DNA from 2 places in the Sphingomonas rhamnosi genome. Region 1 is predicted to be linked to the other one. Evidence: riboswitches for the same ligand, from Rfam matches in the RefSeq annotation. Region 1 holds a riboswitch; the other holds the start of a gene.
What was found. Region 1 has a riboswitch for cobalamin ahead of U1701_RS12135 (TonB-dependent receptor plug domain-containing protein). Riboswitches for the same ligand answer to the same signal wherever they lie in the genome.
Positions count from the first base shown of each region.

Region 2: it holds a riboswitch for cobalamin, as region 1 does, so the genes downstream of both, U1701_RS15550 (TonB-dependent receptor plug domain-containing protein) here and U1701_RS12135 (TonB-dependent receptor plug domain-containing protein) in region 1, are expected to answer to the same signal.

Region 1 covers NZ_JAXOJJ010000005.1:121,185-127,947, reverse strand. The annotation lists gene U1701_RS12160 (phytase) at 1-225, shown strand, start outside; gene U1701_RS12155 (DUF1993 domain-containing protein) at 256-843, shown strand; gene rsgA (ribosome small subunit-dependent GTPase A) at 891-1,925, opposite strand; gene U1701_RS12145 (phasin family protein) at 2,216-2,626, opposite strand; gene U1701_RS12140 (IclR family transcriptional regulator) at 2,823-3,623, shown strand; cobalamin riboswitch at 3,742-3,965, shown strand; gene U1701_RS12135 (TonB-dependent receptor plug domain-containing protein) at 4,151-6,091, shown strand; gene cobO (cob(I)yrinic acid a,c-diamide adenosyltransferase) at 6,107-6,715, shown strand; gene U1701_RS12125 (ABC transporter substrate-binding protein) at 6,717-6,763, opposite strand, start outside.
Region 2 covers NZ_JAXOJJ010000008.1:13,880-20,642, forward strand. The annotation lists gene U1701_RS15540 (DUF1636 domain-containing protein) at 1-291, opposite strand, end outside; gene U1701_RS15545 (hypothetical protein) at 291-809, opposite strand; gene U1701_RS15550 (TonB-dependent receptor plug domain-containing protein) at 824-2,800, opposite strand; cobalamin riboswitch at 2,920-3,105, opposite strand; gene U1701_RS15555 (cobyrinic acid a,c-diamide synthase CobB) at 3,142-4,461, opposite strand; gene U1701_RS15560 (TonB-dependent receptor) at 4,616-6,742, shown strand.

The DNA.
Region 1 (6,763 bases):
GTCTACAGCCTGCGCGACGAACGCTTCGCCGGCCGCTTCCGCATCGCGGCGGGCGCGTTCGGATCGACCGAGGAAACCGACGGGGTGGACATCGCGATCGGCGCGTTCGGGCCGAACTATCCCGGTGGCCTGTTCGTCGCGCAGGACGGCCAGAACGCGCCGCATGGCCAGAACTTCAAGCTCGTCGCGTGGCGCGACATCAAACGCGCGCTGGGACTGCGGTAACGGATCCCGCTTCGCTCGCAACGGCGAAGCGTGGCGGAAAACGCTATCGGGGCGCGTCGTAAGCCGGCATACCGCATCGGCAAACGGAGCATCGACATGTCCATTTCCCTCTACGACGCCGTGGTCCCCTCCAATCTCCAGATCCTCGGCGCGCTGGACCGGATCATGGAAAAGGCCGAAGCGTTCTGCGAGGCGCGCGCCATGGCGCAGGAGGCGCTGATCGACGCGCGCCTCGCGCCGGACATGCAGCCGCTCGGCTACCAGGTGAAGTCCTGTACGGTGCACTCGATCGGCGCGATCAAGAGCGTGCCAACCGGGCGCTTTTCACCGGATTCGAGCGCCTGGCCGACCGATTTCGCGGGGCTTCGGGGGATGCTGCAACACGCGGCCGCCGAACTCTCGGCGCTCGATCGGAACGCGGTCGAAGAGCTCGCCGATGCCGATACGTGCTTCGTGCTCGGAGAGCGGACGCTGCCGTTCACGGGCGCGAACTTCCTGCTCTCGTTCTCGCAGCCCAATTTCTACTTCCATGCGACGACCGCGTACGCGATCCTCCGTGCGCAGGGCGTGGAGCTCGGCAAGCGCGACTTCATAGGGACCCCGCGTATCAAGCGGTAGCTGAGCCCGAATTAGCGCGTTTCATCCACCGCCGAGGACAGCGGTCGTCATCTCCGGCTTCCGGCCTTTCCGGGGCGCGAGCGGCGGACCGCCGCCGTGCGGCTGTTCGCCGAATCCTCCTCGACCAGCTTGCGCCAGCGCTGGAGGCGCGCGGGATCGAGGTCGCCGCGCGCCAGGGCGGCCTGGATGGCGCATCCGGGTTCGTCGGTATGCGTGCAATTCGCGAACCGGCAGTCGCGTGCCACATCGGTGACGTCGTCGAATATCTCGGTCACGCCGGACGCCACTTCAGACATCTGGAGCTCGCGTATCCCGGGCGTGTCGACGAGCCAGCCGCCCCTGCCCGCCCCGATCGCGAGGCGATGCATTTCGCGGACGGTGGTCGTGTGACGGCCCTTGCCGTCATCGGCACGGACCGCCTGGGTAGCGATGCTGTCCGATCCGGTCAGCGTGTTGACCAAAGTGGACTTGCCGACGCCGGACGATCCGACCAGCGCGACGGTCTCCCCGACGCCGCAATAGCCGGCAAGCCGGGCGGCGAGCGTCGGATCGCGACCGTCGACGAGTTCGACGCGCAACCCGGACTGCAGCGCGCGCGCCGCGTCGACGAAGCGTTCGGGCGTGGGCGTCAGGTCGGCCTTCGTCAGGACGAGCACCGGACGAACGCCGACCTCGCGCGCGAGCACCAGATAGCGTTCGATGCGCGCTACGTTGAAATCCTGATCGCAGGACGTGACGACGAACAGCGTGTCGACGTTCGCGGCGAGAAGCTGGGTCCGGCGATCATCGCCGGGCGCAGGCCTTTTGAACAGGCTGCTGCGATCGAGAATGCGCACGAGGCTTCGGCTGTCGCGGTCGATCAGCAGCCAGTCGCCGACGGTGGGGCGATCCTCCGCGCCGCCCGGCACCGGGAGGCTCGACGCGATCGAGTCCGTGAAGCCGTCGCCCGAGACGGTCACCCGTCCGCGATGGACCGACATCACGCGGACGGGCAGGCAGTCATGGTCCTGCTCGGCCGAAACCTGCTCGCTGAACCAGGGTCTCCACCCGAGCTGGGCCAGATCGGGACTGAACGGTTCCATCACAGCATCAGCCGACCTCGGGCTCGCCCGACGGGTCCGCATCGGGCGAGCCATGCTCCGCCGCGCGCTTGTCGGCCTTGGCGAGCGCCTTCTTTGCGGACTCGGCCGCCTTGGTCTTTTCGCGCTCGCGGCGCTCGAAATCATAATTGGGTTTGCGGGGAATGACGGTCGCTCCTGCGCTAGGGGTTTCGGGTCGAGATCGCGCGCGACCTCGACCCGGTTGGCCCCGGCTACACCGATCCGTCGCCCGCGACTAGGCTAGCGCGAACGGTGCGCCGGACGCACGCGCGTCAGGGCCGATCGCGCGTCAGCGGCGCGACTGCGTCCTTGCCGAACTGCATGATCAGTTCGCTGATCTGACGCGCCTGCGCCATGCTGCGCTCGCCCTGCTGACGCAGATAGTCGCCCTGGATCTTGAGGACGTCGGACAGGTCTTTCGCTTCCGCCGCGGCGCGCATCGCCGCGAACGCCTCGCGCGCATTCTTTTCCGCCTGTTCGATCATCGTGATGCCGATCGCCGAACCACCCTTTGCGACCTGTTCGCCGGACGCCTTCATCGCCTCGGCCGCACGCGCGGCGGGGTCGGCGATGCGTTCGGAAAAGGCTTCGCGCGCCTTCGCTGCGCCGTTGCGGATCGCGTCGCCGACCTCCTCGGCCGCGGCGGTGCCGTCATCGATCGCGCTCTTCATACCGTCTGCCATGCTTCAGCTCCTCTCTGCCCCGGCCTTTCGCCGGCGGTAACAGGCGTCATACACCCGGCGGCCGCGATTGCGTATCCGGCTTTCAACCACATCGGTTTCGTCGATTGGCAAACAGCCCTTTTGCGGTCGGGCAAAGCGCGATACGCGCCAAGCCGAACGACCGCGCATCACCGTGCGGCATGATGAGGATAGCAGCATGACCGGTGACAGCATCAAGCAGGTTTCGGACACCGACGAGACCGGCGGGACGAAGGCGGTGCTGGGCGCGCAGACTCTGGAACGCGGGCTCGACCTGCTCGAACGCGTCACGCATGATCCGATGCCGATCCTGGAGCTGATCCGCCAGTCGGGGATGAACCGCGGCGTGGTCTATCGGCTGGTGGCGGCGCTGACCGCGCGCAATTACCTGACTTTGGCCAGCGACGGGCGTTTGCGCGGGGGCAGCAAGCTGCTGCAGCTGGGGCATTCGACGGCGGCCTATACCGACATCGTGACCATCGCCAAACCGCACCTCGATGCGCTTGCGATACAGACCGGGCTCAGCGCGTTCCTGGCGCGCCGCGAGGGCAATTACTCGGTCCATCTGCTGCGCGCGGCAGGCACCGAGCGGCTCGCGGTGACGACCCAGCCGGGGACGCGTCGGCTGCTGCCCGAAACCGGGCTGGGCAAGACGCTGATGTCCGACGACGCGCCGGCCGCCGCGGCGAAGATCGTCAAGCTGGTAGACCCGCGCTACCGCCAGGCGGGGTTGGAGGACCAGCTGGCGCGGGTGCGCGAGGCCGGCGTGCTGCTCCAGATCGGGTCGGCGCCCGACCACATCAACTCGGTCTGCGCGCCGGTGCGCAACGCGACCGGGCAGATCATCGGCGCGATCAACGTCGCCGCCGCCGCGCAATATCTCGACGACGCGACGATGCTGCAGATCCAGCCGCACGTCGCCGAGGCGGCGCGCGCGATCAGCAGCGAACTGGGCGCGTACCCGGCCTCACCGCAATAAGGGAACGCTCCGGCGGAAGGCCAAGGTCCAGCGCATCCTCCAAGCGTCGGCGCGAAACGGGATTGGCCACGCAGCATCTTTGCCGTACTGCGGGCGCTCGGATCGTGGCCCAGGCCGCGGTCCGAATGATTGCGCCGGTGCCCCGCAAGGGGCTTAATTGCGGAATGCGGTGCGGACGGGGTTCCCGTCCAAAGCCGCGGCTGTCCCTGCAACTGTAAGCGGATAGCGAGACGGGCACGTCCGGTGATCACACCGGACAGCCACTGGGTCCACCGACCTGGGAAGGCGCCTGTCGAGCATCGACCCGTGAGCCAGGAGACCTGCCGGCGCTGTCGCTCATGCTGTGGTCCAGGGGATGGCCAGGGCACGGATAGTTTTCCGTTCGAGCGACGAGCAGTGCGGCCGGGGCCGCAGGCGGGAGGCGGTGCAGCCGGACGTTCGCGTCCGTTCGGCTGGGTCGATCCCGGTGTTCGCGCTTGCGAGAATGGCCCCAGTCGCATCGTCCGGACGACGCGGGGGGACTATTCATGAAGACCGTTTTCATTTCGCTGCTGGCACCGATGGTGTTCGGCGCCGCCGCCACGCCTGCGCTCGCGCAGAGCGATCCGACGCTTCCGACCCGCGACGCGGAGGGCAATGTGATCGTCGTCACCGCCTCGCGATCGGGCGACGGCACGCAGATCCGCGACCTGCCCGCGTCGATCACGGTGATCGACGACGAAACGCTGCAACTGCGCCAGACGCGGATCCTGTCGGACGTGCTGCGCAACGTGCCCGGTGTCGCGGTCAACCGCGTCGGCGGGGTCGGCGGGCTGACCCAGGTCCGGATCCGCGGCAGCGAGAGCAACCATGTGCTCGTGCTGATCGACGGCATCGAGGCGTCCGACCCCTATCAGGGCGAATTCGATTTCGGCACGCTGATCGCCGACCAGGCCGCCAAGGTCGAGGTGCTGCGCGGACAGCAGTCCGCATTGTACGGCTCCGACGCGATCGGCGGCGTGATCCAGTACATCACGCTGACCGGTCGCGAGGCGCCGGGCAGCAGCGTGCGCGCCGAGGGCGGATCGTTCGGCACCGCATCGGGCAGCGCGCGCGTGGCGGGCGCCAGCGACACGATCGACTACGCGCTGTCGAGTTCGCTGTACCGCGCCGACGGGACGCCGACCGCGCGCGGCGGCACGCGCGATGTCGGGTCGACCAGCATCGGCGCCAGCGCCAAGGCGAGCTGGACGCCGTCCGCCATGTTCAAGCTGACCGGCGTCGGCCGCTACAGCTATACCGACGCGCTGAGCAACAATACCGCGCTCGACGGTCCGCTGTTCGGCTACACCGTCGACAGCCCGGGGGTGCATTACCGCAACGACGCATTCTACGGTTTGGTGCGCGCGGACCTGACGCTGGCCGACGGCCACTGGACCAACGCGCTGACCGGGCAGTTCGCGGACACGACGCGCAAGAGCTACACCGATGCCGGGCTCGACTTCGGCGACACGGGGCAGCGCTACAAGGGGTCGTTCGAGAGCAGCTATCGGCTCGACACCGGTCGCCTCGTCAGCCGGATCACCGGCGCGGTCGATTTCGAACGCGAGCAGTTCCGCAACACCACGCCGTCCGATTTCGCGTTCCAAGGTCGCCGCTCGACCGAGAATTGGGGGTTCGTCGGGCAATATGAAGGCACGATCGACGCGCTGACCGTCGGCGCCTCCGTGCGGCGCGACGAGAACAACCGGTTCGACGACACCACCACCTATCGGCTGCAGGCCGGATACCGCCTGCCGTTCGGCCTGCGCGCGCGCGGCGCGTACGGTACCGGCGTCAAGAACCCGGGCTATTTCGAGCTCTACGGCTATTCCGACGGCCGCTATATCGGCAACCCGAACCTGAAGCCCGAAAAGTCCAAGGGGTGGGAAGCCGGGCTCGATCAGGAGATTGCGGGCGGCCGTGCGACGATCGGCGCGACCTATTTCGACAGCAAGCTCGAGAACGAAGTCTATACCGACTATCCCGCGCCCGACTATGTCGCGACGCCCGCCAACCGCGACACGCTGTCGCGCCAGCACGGCGTCGAGGTGTTCGCCTCGGCGCGGCCGATCGACCAGCTGCGCTTCGATCTCGCCTATACCTATCTGCACGCGCGCGAGGACGGCACGGTCGAGGTGCGGCGGCCGAAGCATATCGCCAGCGTCAACACGACGGTGTTCAGCGCGGACAAGCGGTTCTCGGGCACGCTGACGGTGCGGTACAACGGGCGCCAGGACGACGTCGCCTATACCGATCCCAGCTATTTGCCGGTACGCGTGTCGCTGCAGGAATATGTGCTGGTCAACCTCAACGCCGACTATCGGCTGAGCGACCGCCTGTCGGTGTTCGGGCGGATCGAGAACCTCGCCAACGAGCAGTATGAGGAGGTGTTCAGCTTCGCGACGCCGGGCCGGGCTGCCTATGGCGGCATCCGGGCGAACTTCTGAAACGGGAGCAGAGTGATGGCGATACGGACCGACGAAGAACACAACGCGAAGATGGCGAAGATGAAGGTCGCGCACGACCGCATCGTCGCAGGCAAGACGCAGGAAAAGGGCCTGCTGATCGTCCATACCGGCACTGGCAAGGGCAAGACCTCGGCGGCGCTCGGCATGGTGGTCCGCGCGATCGGCCACGGCATGCGCGTCGGGGTGGTCCAGTTCGTCAAGGGCGCGTGGGCTACGGGGGAGAAGCCGGTGTTCGACCGCTTCCCCGATCTGGTCGAGTTCAAGCCGATGGGCGAAGGCTTCACCTGGGACACGCAGGACCGCGCGCGCGATATCGCGGTGGCGGGCGAAGGCTGGGACGAGGTCAAGCGGATGATCGCCGATCCCGCCTACAAGATGGTGGTGGCGGACGAGCTCAACATCGTGCTGCGCTACGACTATCTGCCGCTCGACGAGGTGCTGGCGGTGCTCGCCGCCAAGCCGGCCGACAAGCATGTCATCGTCACCGGCCGCAATGCGCCGCAAGCGCTGATCGACATCGCGGATCTGGTCACCGAGATGACGCTGGTGAAGCACCCGTTCCGCGAACAGGGCGTCAAGGCGCAGGCGGGGATCGAATATTGACCTACCGCGCCCGGTCCGCCGCGCGCACCTGCGCCGCCAGCATCGCCA
Region 2 (6,763 bases), on a different contig from region 1:
ATCGAGGATCGCGCGCGCCGCGTCTTCGTCCGGCGTGAAGCGGCCGAGCACATACCCCACCTTGCCCGCCGCGCGCAGGTGAACGGTGCAGAAGTCCTGGCAGGCGAACAGGCACGGCATCTCCTGCACCGCGACGCCGGCATAGGCGGGGTCGGCCGCCTGTACCGCGCGCAACGCCGCAACCAGGCGCGCGCCGCCGCGTGCTCCGGCCGTATCCTCACGCGCATCGTCGGACAAGCGGCAGGTGTTGCAGGCGACTACCGCGGGCCCGTCGGCGGCGGGAACCAGCATCACGCGAGCGCGCTCCGGCGTGCAGGGGCGGGTATGCCCGCCCCGCGCAGCGCATGATACAGCGCGAGCAGCCCGATCAGGATCGCGCCGTTGCGCACGAATTGCCGGGTCATGATCTCCACCGACAGCGCGGTGCCGACCCCGCCCAACGCCAGCGACGCCACCAGGATCGCGAGCTTGAAGCCTGCGAACGCTGCGACATAGGCAAGGACCAGCCGGACCGCTGGCGTCCCCCTAGCCGCTGCACCGGCGGCCAGTACGCCGGCGATCGCGGCGAGCCCGATCGCCGCGCCCCAGGCTAGAGTGCTCGCGTCACGCGGATAGCCGAGCACACAGAACCCGACTGCCTGGCTGGCGACCCACGAAGCGATCATCAGCATCACGCCGTCGCGCCGGTGCATGTGCACCGCTGCCAGTGCCGCCAGCGCGGGAAACGGCGTCGCGCAGGCGAAGACGAGGGTCGTCGCCGTGCTCGCGATCGTCAGCAATAGAATCCATGTGGTCGATGCACGCGTCATGATCTTGCCCCCCATTAGAACCGCCCCCGCAGGCCGGCGTAGATGCTCCGGCCCAGCGTGCCGTACCGATACGTCGTCTGATACTGCTCATCGAAGAGGTTTTCCGCACGCGCGAACAGCCGAACCTCGGACGACAGCGGCAGCTCCGCCCGCAGGTCGACCAGCGTGTACGCGTCCAGCCGGGTGGTGTTCGCGGCGTTGTCGAACGTCCTTCCCGACCAGCGCACCGCCGCGCCGAGCGACGCGCCCCCGGGCAGCGTGTAGGTCGCCGATGCATTCGCGCTATGGCGCGGACGGCGCGGCAGCCAGTTGCCATAGGTCGCGCCGGCCGAGCGATCCTCCGATACCGTCCAGCTGTAATTGGCGTCGGCGCTGACGCGACTGCCGATTGCCACGCGCCCGACCGCCTCGATACCGCGCGCGAACGCCCGCGCGATGTTCTGGTAGTAGCCCGATCGCGCGACCGTCGTGCCGGGCTGGAAGCAAAGCGGGTTCGCCGCTTGTGTAGGCCGCGCCGGGCAGCCTGAAAATACGATCTGGTCGCCGGTCCGCCGCTCGAAATAGGTGCCGCCGAACGCGACGGCGCCGTCCAGGAACCGTTGCTCGGCCCCCGCTTCCCAACCATGCGCGCGCTCCGGTGCCAGCGCCTGGTTCCCGTATTCGGAAAAGAGCTGGTACAGCGTGGGCGCCTTGAACCCCTCGCTGTAGTTGGCGCGGAGCACGGTGCCGGTCGGCAGCACCCAGACGCCCCCGCCCGACACCAGCGTCTTCGACCCGAACCGGCTGTGGTCGTCGTTGCGGATTCCGCCGGTCAACGTCAGGCCGTCGACGATCGTCCCGCTGAGCTGGCCATATACCCCCGTGATCTCGGCCTTGCCGCGCGAGGCCGCAGGGATCGGTACCGCCAGCGAGGCGGACGGCGACACGCTGCGGAAGCGCGAGCGTTCGTTCTCGACGCCGAAAGTAGCATCCCAGCCCTTGGCGATCGCAAGGCTGCCCTGATACTCGATCCGCTCGTTGCGACCGGCGGAATCGAACGACTTCTGTCGCGCGCGCGCCGGCCCGTAATTGTCGCGGTCGGTGTCGGTGTAGCCATAGGCCACCCGGTTGCGCAGGCGCGCGTCGAACAGGTCGAGGTTCAGTCCGGCATAGCCGACGAATTCGCGGTTGAGCGTATAGTCGGCGGTGTCTCCGCTGGTCGAATCGAGATCAGCACGACCGTCGGAATAATAGCCGCGGACGTCCGCTGTGAGCCCCTGCGCGATGTCGAGCACCGCGCGGCCCGTGACGGAGCGGTTGGTGTAGCCGTCATGCTCCTTGCCCCCGAACGCCGGCGCGATCGCCGAGACGCCATCGGTGGTGAAGGTCTGCCCGCCGATCCGCCAGGCGAGCGGTCCGGTGCGGCCACCGAGACCGGCGCGGGCGCTGACCGTCTCGCGCGATCCCGCCTCGACGTCGAAGCTGCCTTCCAGATCGCGGGTCGGCAGCGGCGTGACGATGTTGACGACGCCGCCGATCGCCTGGCTGCCCCACAGGATCGATTGCGGCCCACGCAGCACCTCGATCCGGCTCGCATCCCCCACCAGCAGGTTCGCGAAGTTATAGCCGCCGCCCGCCGACGACGGGTCGTTGAGCTTGACCCCGTCGATCACCACGACGGTCTGGTCGGTCTCGGCGCCGCGAATGCGCAAGCTCGTGTTGGTGCCGTACCCGCCGTTGCGCGACAGGCTGACGCCGGGCGTGCGGAGCAGCAGGTCGGCGACGCTCAGATCCTGATTGCGATCGATCGCCACCTTGTCGAGCACGGTGACCGACGCGGCGACCCGATCGAGCGCGGTCGGTGTACGTGTCGCGGTGACGACGATCATGCCGGCGTCGCTGTCGGCGGCGGCGTCGGGTCTGGAGGCTTCCTGGGCAAACGCCGATATTGGCGCCAGCAGGCCGGTGCATAATCCGGCGAGTAACAATGTCTTCACGATCAACCCCTTCATGACTTCGGGACCCGAGCCACGAAGGGGGAAGAGGCGCACACCTCCGACCCCTGCGAAGCGCAGGTCGGCGATGTCGTCACGCGGGTTTTCCCCGTCCGTTCGGCGCACCCTGGCCGGACGAAAGACGACCGCGTCGGGCAGGTCTCCTGGCTAGCGGGTCAATGTCGATCGTGCCGCCTTCTCAGGACCGAAATCCCAATGGCATGTGGCATGGCGACTCGCCGCTTACAGTTGCAGGGGCAGCCGGGGTTTTCCCGTTCCCTTTTCATCCCCATCGCTGGGGAACCTGACGCGATCCCCGTGCTACGGCGGGCCGGCCACCGCGTCAATCCGGGGTCGGATCAGGCGATCAGGTGAAAGAACGACCCCGTTATCTGTCCTTCGCGGTGCCCCGCGACGGGCAGGACCGCGCCCTCGCCGTCGGTGATTTCCGCGAGATTGGCGGGCGCACCGCCGGTGATGGTGGCATAATGGAATTCGTGCCCGCGACGCGTCTCGCCAGCGTCGGAGAACGCGGTCGCTTCGCGCCACGTCACGCGGCGATAGCCGAGCGTCAACCGCCGGTCGGCGAAGCTGGTGTCCACTGGCAGCAGCCCGGCCATGGCGTGGACGACGCCATCGGCATCGCGCAGCGTCTGCCCGAGCACCATATAGCCACCGCATTCGCCGTGTACCGGTCGCGTCCGCGCGAACGCCCGCAGTCCACGCAGGAACCCTGCGTTGCCTGCCAGCGTCCCGGCATGGAGTTCGGGATAGCCGCCGGGAAGCCAGCACGCATCGGCGTCGTCCGCTGGCGCCTCGTCGGCCAGCGGTGAAAACCATGCGATCTCGGCGCCGGCGCGTCGCCAGCCGTCGAGCAGGTGCGGATACAGAAACGCGAAGGCGGCATCGCGCGCGATGGCGATCCGCTGACCCGGCGGGCGGAACCTCGTCCCTGCCAGGCGCACCTCTGCCGCCACTGCTTTTACGCCGCCGCTCGCCGCAATGATCGACTCCAGATCGAGATGCTCGTCGACGCAGTCTGCCATCGCCTCGATACGCGTCTCCAGATCCGCCGTCTCGCCAGCCTGCACCAGGCCCAAATGTCGCGACGGCAGCGTCATCCGCGGATCGGTCGGCAGAAAGCCGAACAACGGCATCCCGATCCGCGCGAACCCGGCCTCGATCATCCGCCGGTGGCGCGGGCTGGCGCACCGGTTGATGACCGCGCCCATGATGGCCGGCGCCCCCGGAAAGCGCGCCAAGCCGTGCGCGACCGCCGCCACGGTCTGTGCTGCTGCCGCCGCGTCGAGCACCAGCAAGACGGGCCAGTCGAGCGAGCGGGCGATGTCCGCGGTCGCACCGGTCGCGGCACCGTGCGGGAGACCGTCGTACAAGCCCATCGCGCCTTCGGCGACGATCAGGTCGACGTCATCGGCGAGGTCGACGACCAGCGCCGCAATCGTTGCGGGCGTCATCGCGAACCCGTCCAGGTTCCGTGACGCGCGTCCGGTCGCGGCGGCATGAAACGCCGGGTCGATGTAATCCGGCCCGGTCTTGGCGCCACCGACGCGGAACCCACGGCGGATCAGCGCACGCTGCAACCCTATCGTCACGACCGTCTTGCCGCCGCCCGATCGCGGTGCCGACACGATCAGCCCGCGGGCCGATGGCTCGCGCATACCCGTTCCCCCCAATATCGCCGCCGCCGCGTGCCACCCGTGCCCAGCGCGCACAACCGGCGCATCCGGCACAAAACGCCGACGTGGAGATTTCATGCTTGATACGTTGTATCATTAAGCGCTAGCAGCGCCGCGACATTCAGGAGTTCGGCGTATGAAGATGATTCTCGGTGCCAGCATGCTTGCGATTCTGGTCGCGACCCCGGGGCTGGCGCAGTCCGTGCCCGCCAATCCCGCCCCCGCCCCGCCGCAGGACATCATCGTCACCGCGCCCGTGTCGCGCAGCGAGGCCGATGTGCTGCAGGGCACGTCGGTGCTGACCGGCGCCGAACTGACCCGCGAACTGCGCCCGACGATCGGCGAGACGCTCGCGCGCCAGCCGGGCGTGTCGGCAACCTCGTTCGGGCCCAACGCCTCGCGGCCGATCCTGCGCGGTTTCCAGGGTGATCGTGTGCGCGTGCTGACCGACGGGATCGGATCGATCGACGTGTCGAACACCAGCGTCGATCACGCGGTGATCATCGACCCGCTGCTCGCCGAGCGGATCGAGGTGCTGCGCGGACCGTCGGCGCTGCTGTTCGGATCGTCCGCGGTCGGCGGCGTCGTCAACGTCATCGACACGCGTATCCCGCGCACCGTGCCCGCCAACGGCTACCGCGTGAACGGCATCGCCAATTACGGGTCCGCGGCGAACGAGCGATCGGGCGGCATGGTAGGCGACGTCGCGGTCGGCGAGCACCTCGTGCTCCATGCCGATGGTTCGTATCTGAAGTCCGACGATCTGCGCACCGGCAAGGGCTATCTGCTCTCCGCCCCGGCGCGCGCCGCCGCGCTCAGCCAGGTCGGGCTCCCGCAGGATACCGACGAACCGATCGACTTCGCCGCCAATGCCGGCCTGCGCAACACGCTGCTCAATTCGGCGAGCGAAACCTGGACCGCGGGCGTCGGCGCCGCGATCATCACCGATACCGGCAATCTCGGCGTGTCCTACAGCCATTACGACAGCCTGTACGGCGTTCCCGTCCGCTACGCGACCGCGGTCGGCCAGGAGCAGGAGGCGCCGCGGCTCGACGTCGTCCAGAACCGCTTCGACATCCGCGGGGAAGTGCAGACCGGCGGCGGTTTCCTCGACCGCATCCGCTTCCGCGCCGGCCAGGCGAGCTATCGCCATTTCGAGCTGGAAGAAGACAATTCGGTCGGCACCGCCTTCTACAACAAGGGGCTCGAAGGACGGCTCGAACTCGTCCAGGCCGATCGCGGCGGTTGGCAGGGCGCATCGGGCGTCCAGTATTTCAACCGGATCTTCAACGTCGTCGGCGATGAGGCCTTCCTGCCCCGGAACGAAACCAACCAGACCGGCCTGTTCACGCTGCAGCAATATGCCAGCGGGCCGATCCGGCTGGAGGGCGGATTGCGCTATGAGCATACCGATCTGGCGGCACGGACCCCGGGCGACGATCTGCGGTTCTTCCGCGGCGATCGGCAGTTCGACGCGGTGTCGGGATCGATCGGCGGGTCGTACGGCGTGACCGACGGCATCCGCCTGGGCCTCAACGTCTCGCGGACCGAGCGTGCGCCGTCGGCCGAGGAACTGTTCGCCAACGGTGCCCATGCGGGCACCCAGGCCTATGAGTTGGGCAGCCCCGATTTTCGGCTCGAAAAGAGCTGGGGTCTGGAGGGGACGTTGCACGCGCATGGCGATGGCTTCAGCCTGGACGCGTCGGCCTATTACACGTGGTTCTCGAACTATATTTCGGAAAACCAAGTCGACGCGTCGGTTTGCGACGCCGCCGCCGCGCCATCGGGCCGCGTCGTCGATCTGCCCTGTTTCCAGTCGCAACAAGCGGACGCGCGCTATTACGGGTTCGAGGCCAACGCCTCGCTCCGCCTCGCGCAGGTCGGCGGATATGTGATCAACGCCGACGCGCTGGGTGACTATGTCCGCGCCAACATCGTCGACGAGGGCCCCGTTCCGCGCATTCCCCCGATGCGGGTACTGGGCGGCATCGAGGCGCAGGGCGACCGCGCCAACGCGCGGCTCGAGGTCGAGCACGTGTTCGACCAGAACCGCGTGACGGCGTTCGAGACCGAGACCAACGGCTACACGATGGTCAACGCGACGATCGGGTTCAGCCCGTTCGGCAAGGACAGCAAGACCAGCCTGTTGCTCAGCGCGAACAATATCTTCGACGTGGTCGCGCGGCGCCACGCCAGCTTCCTGAAGGATTTCGCGCCGCTCGCCGGGCGGGACATCCGCGCGACGTTGCGGTTCGGGTTGTAAGGCACATTCCGGGGTTCCGGG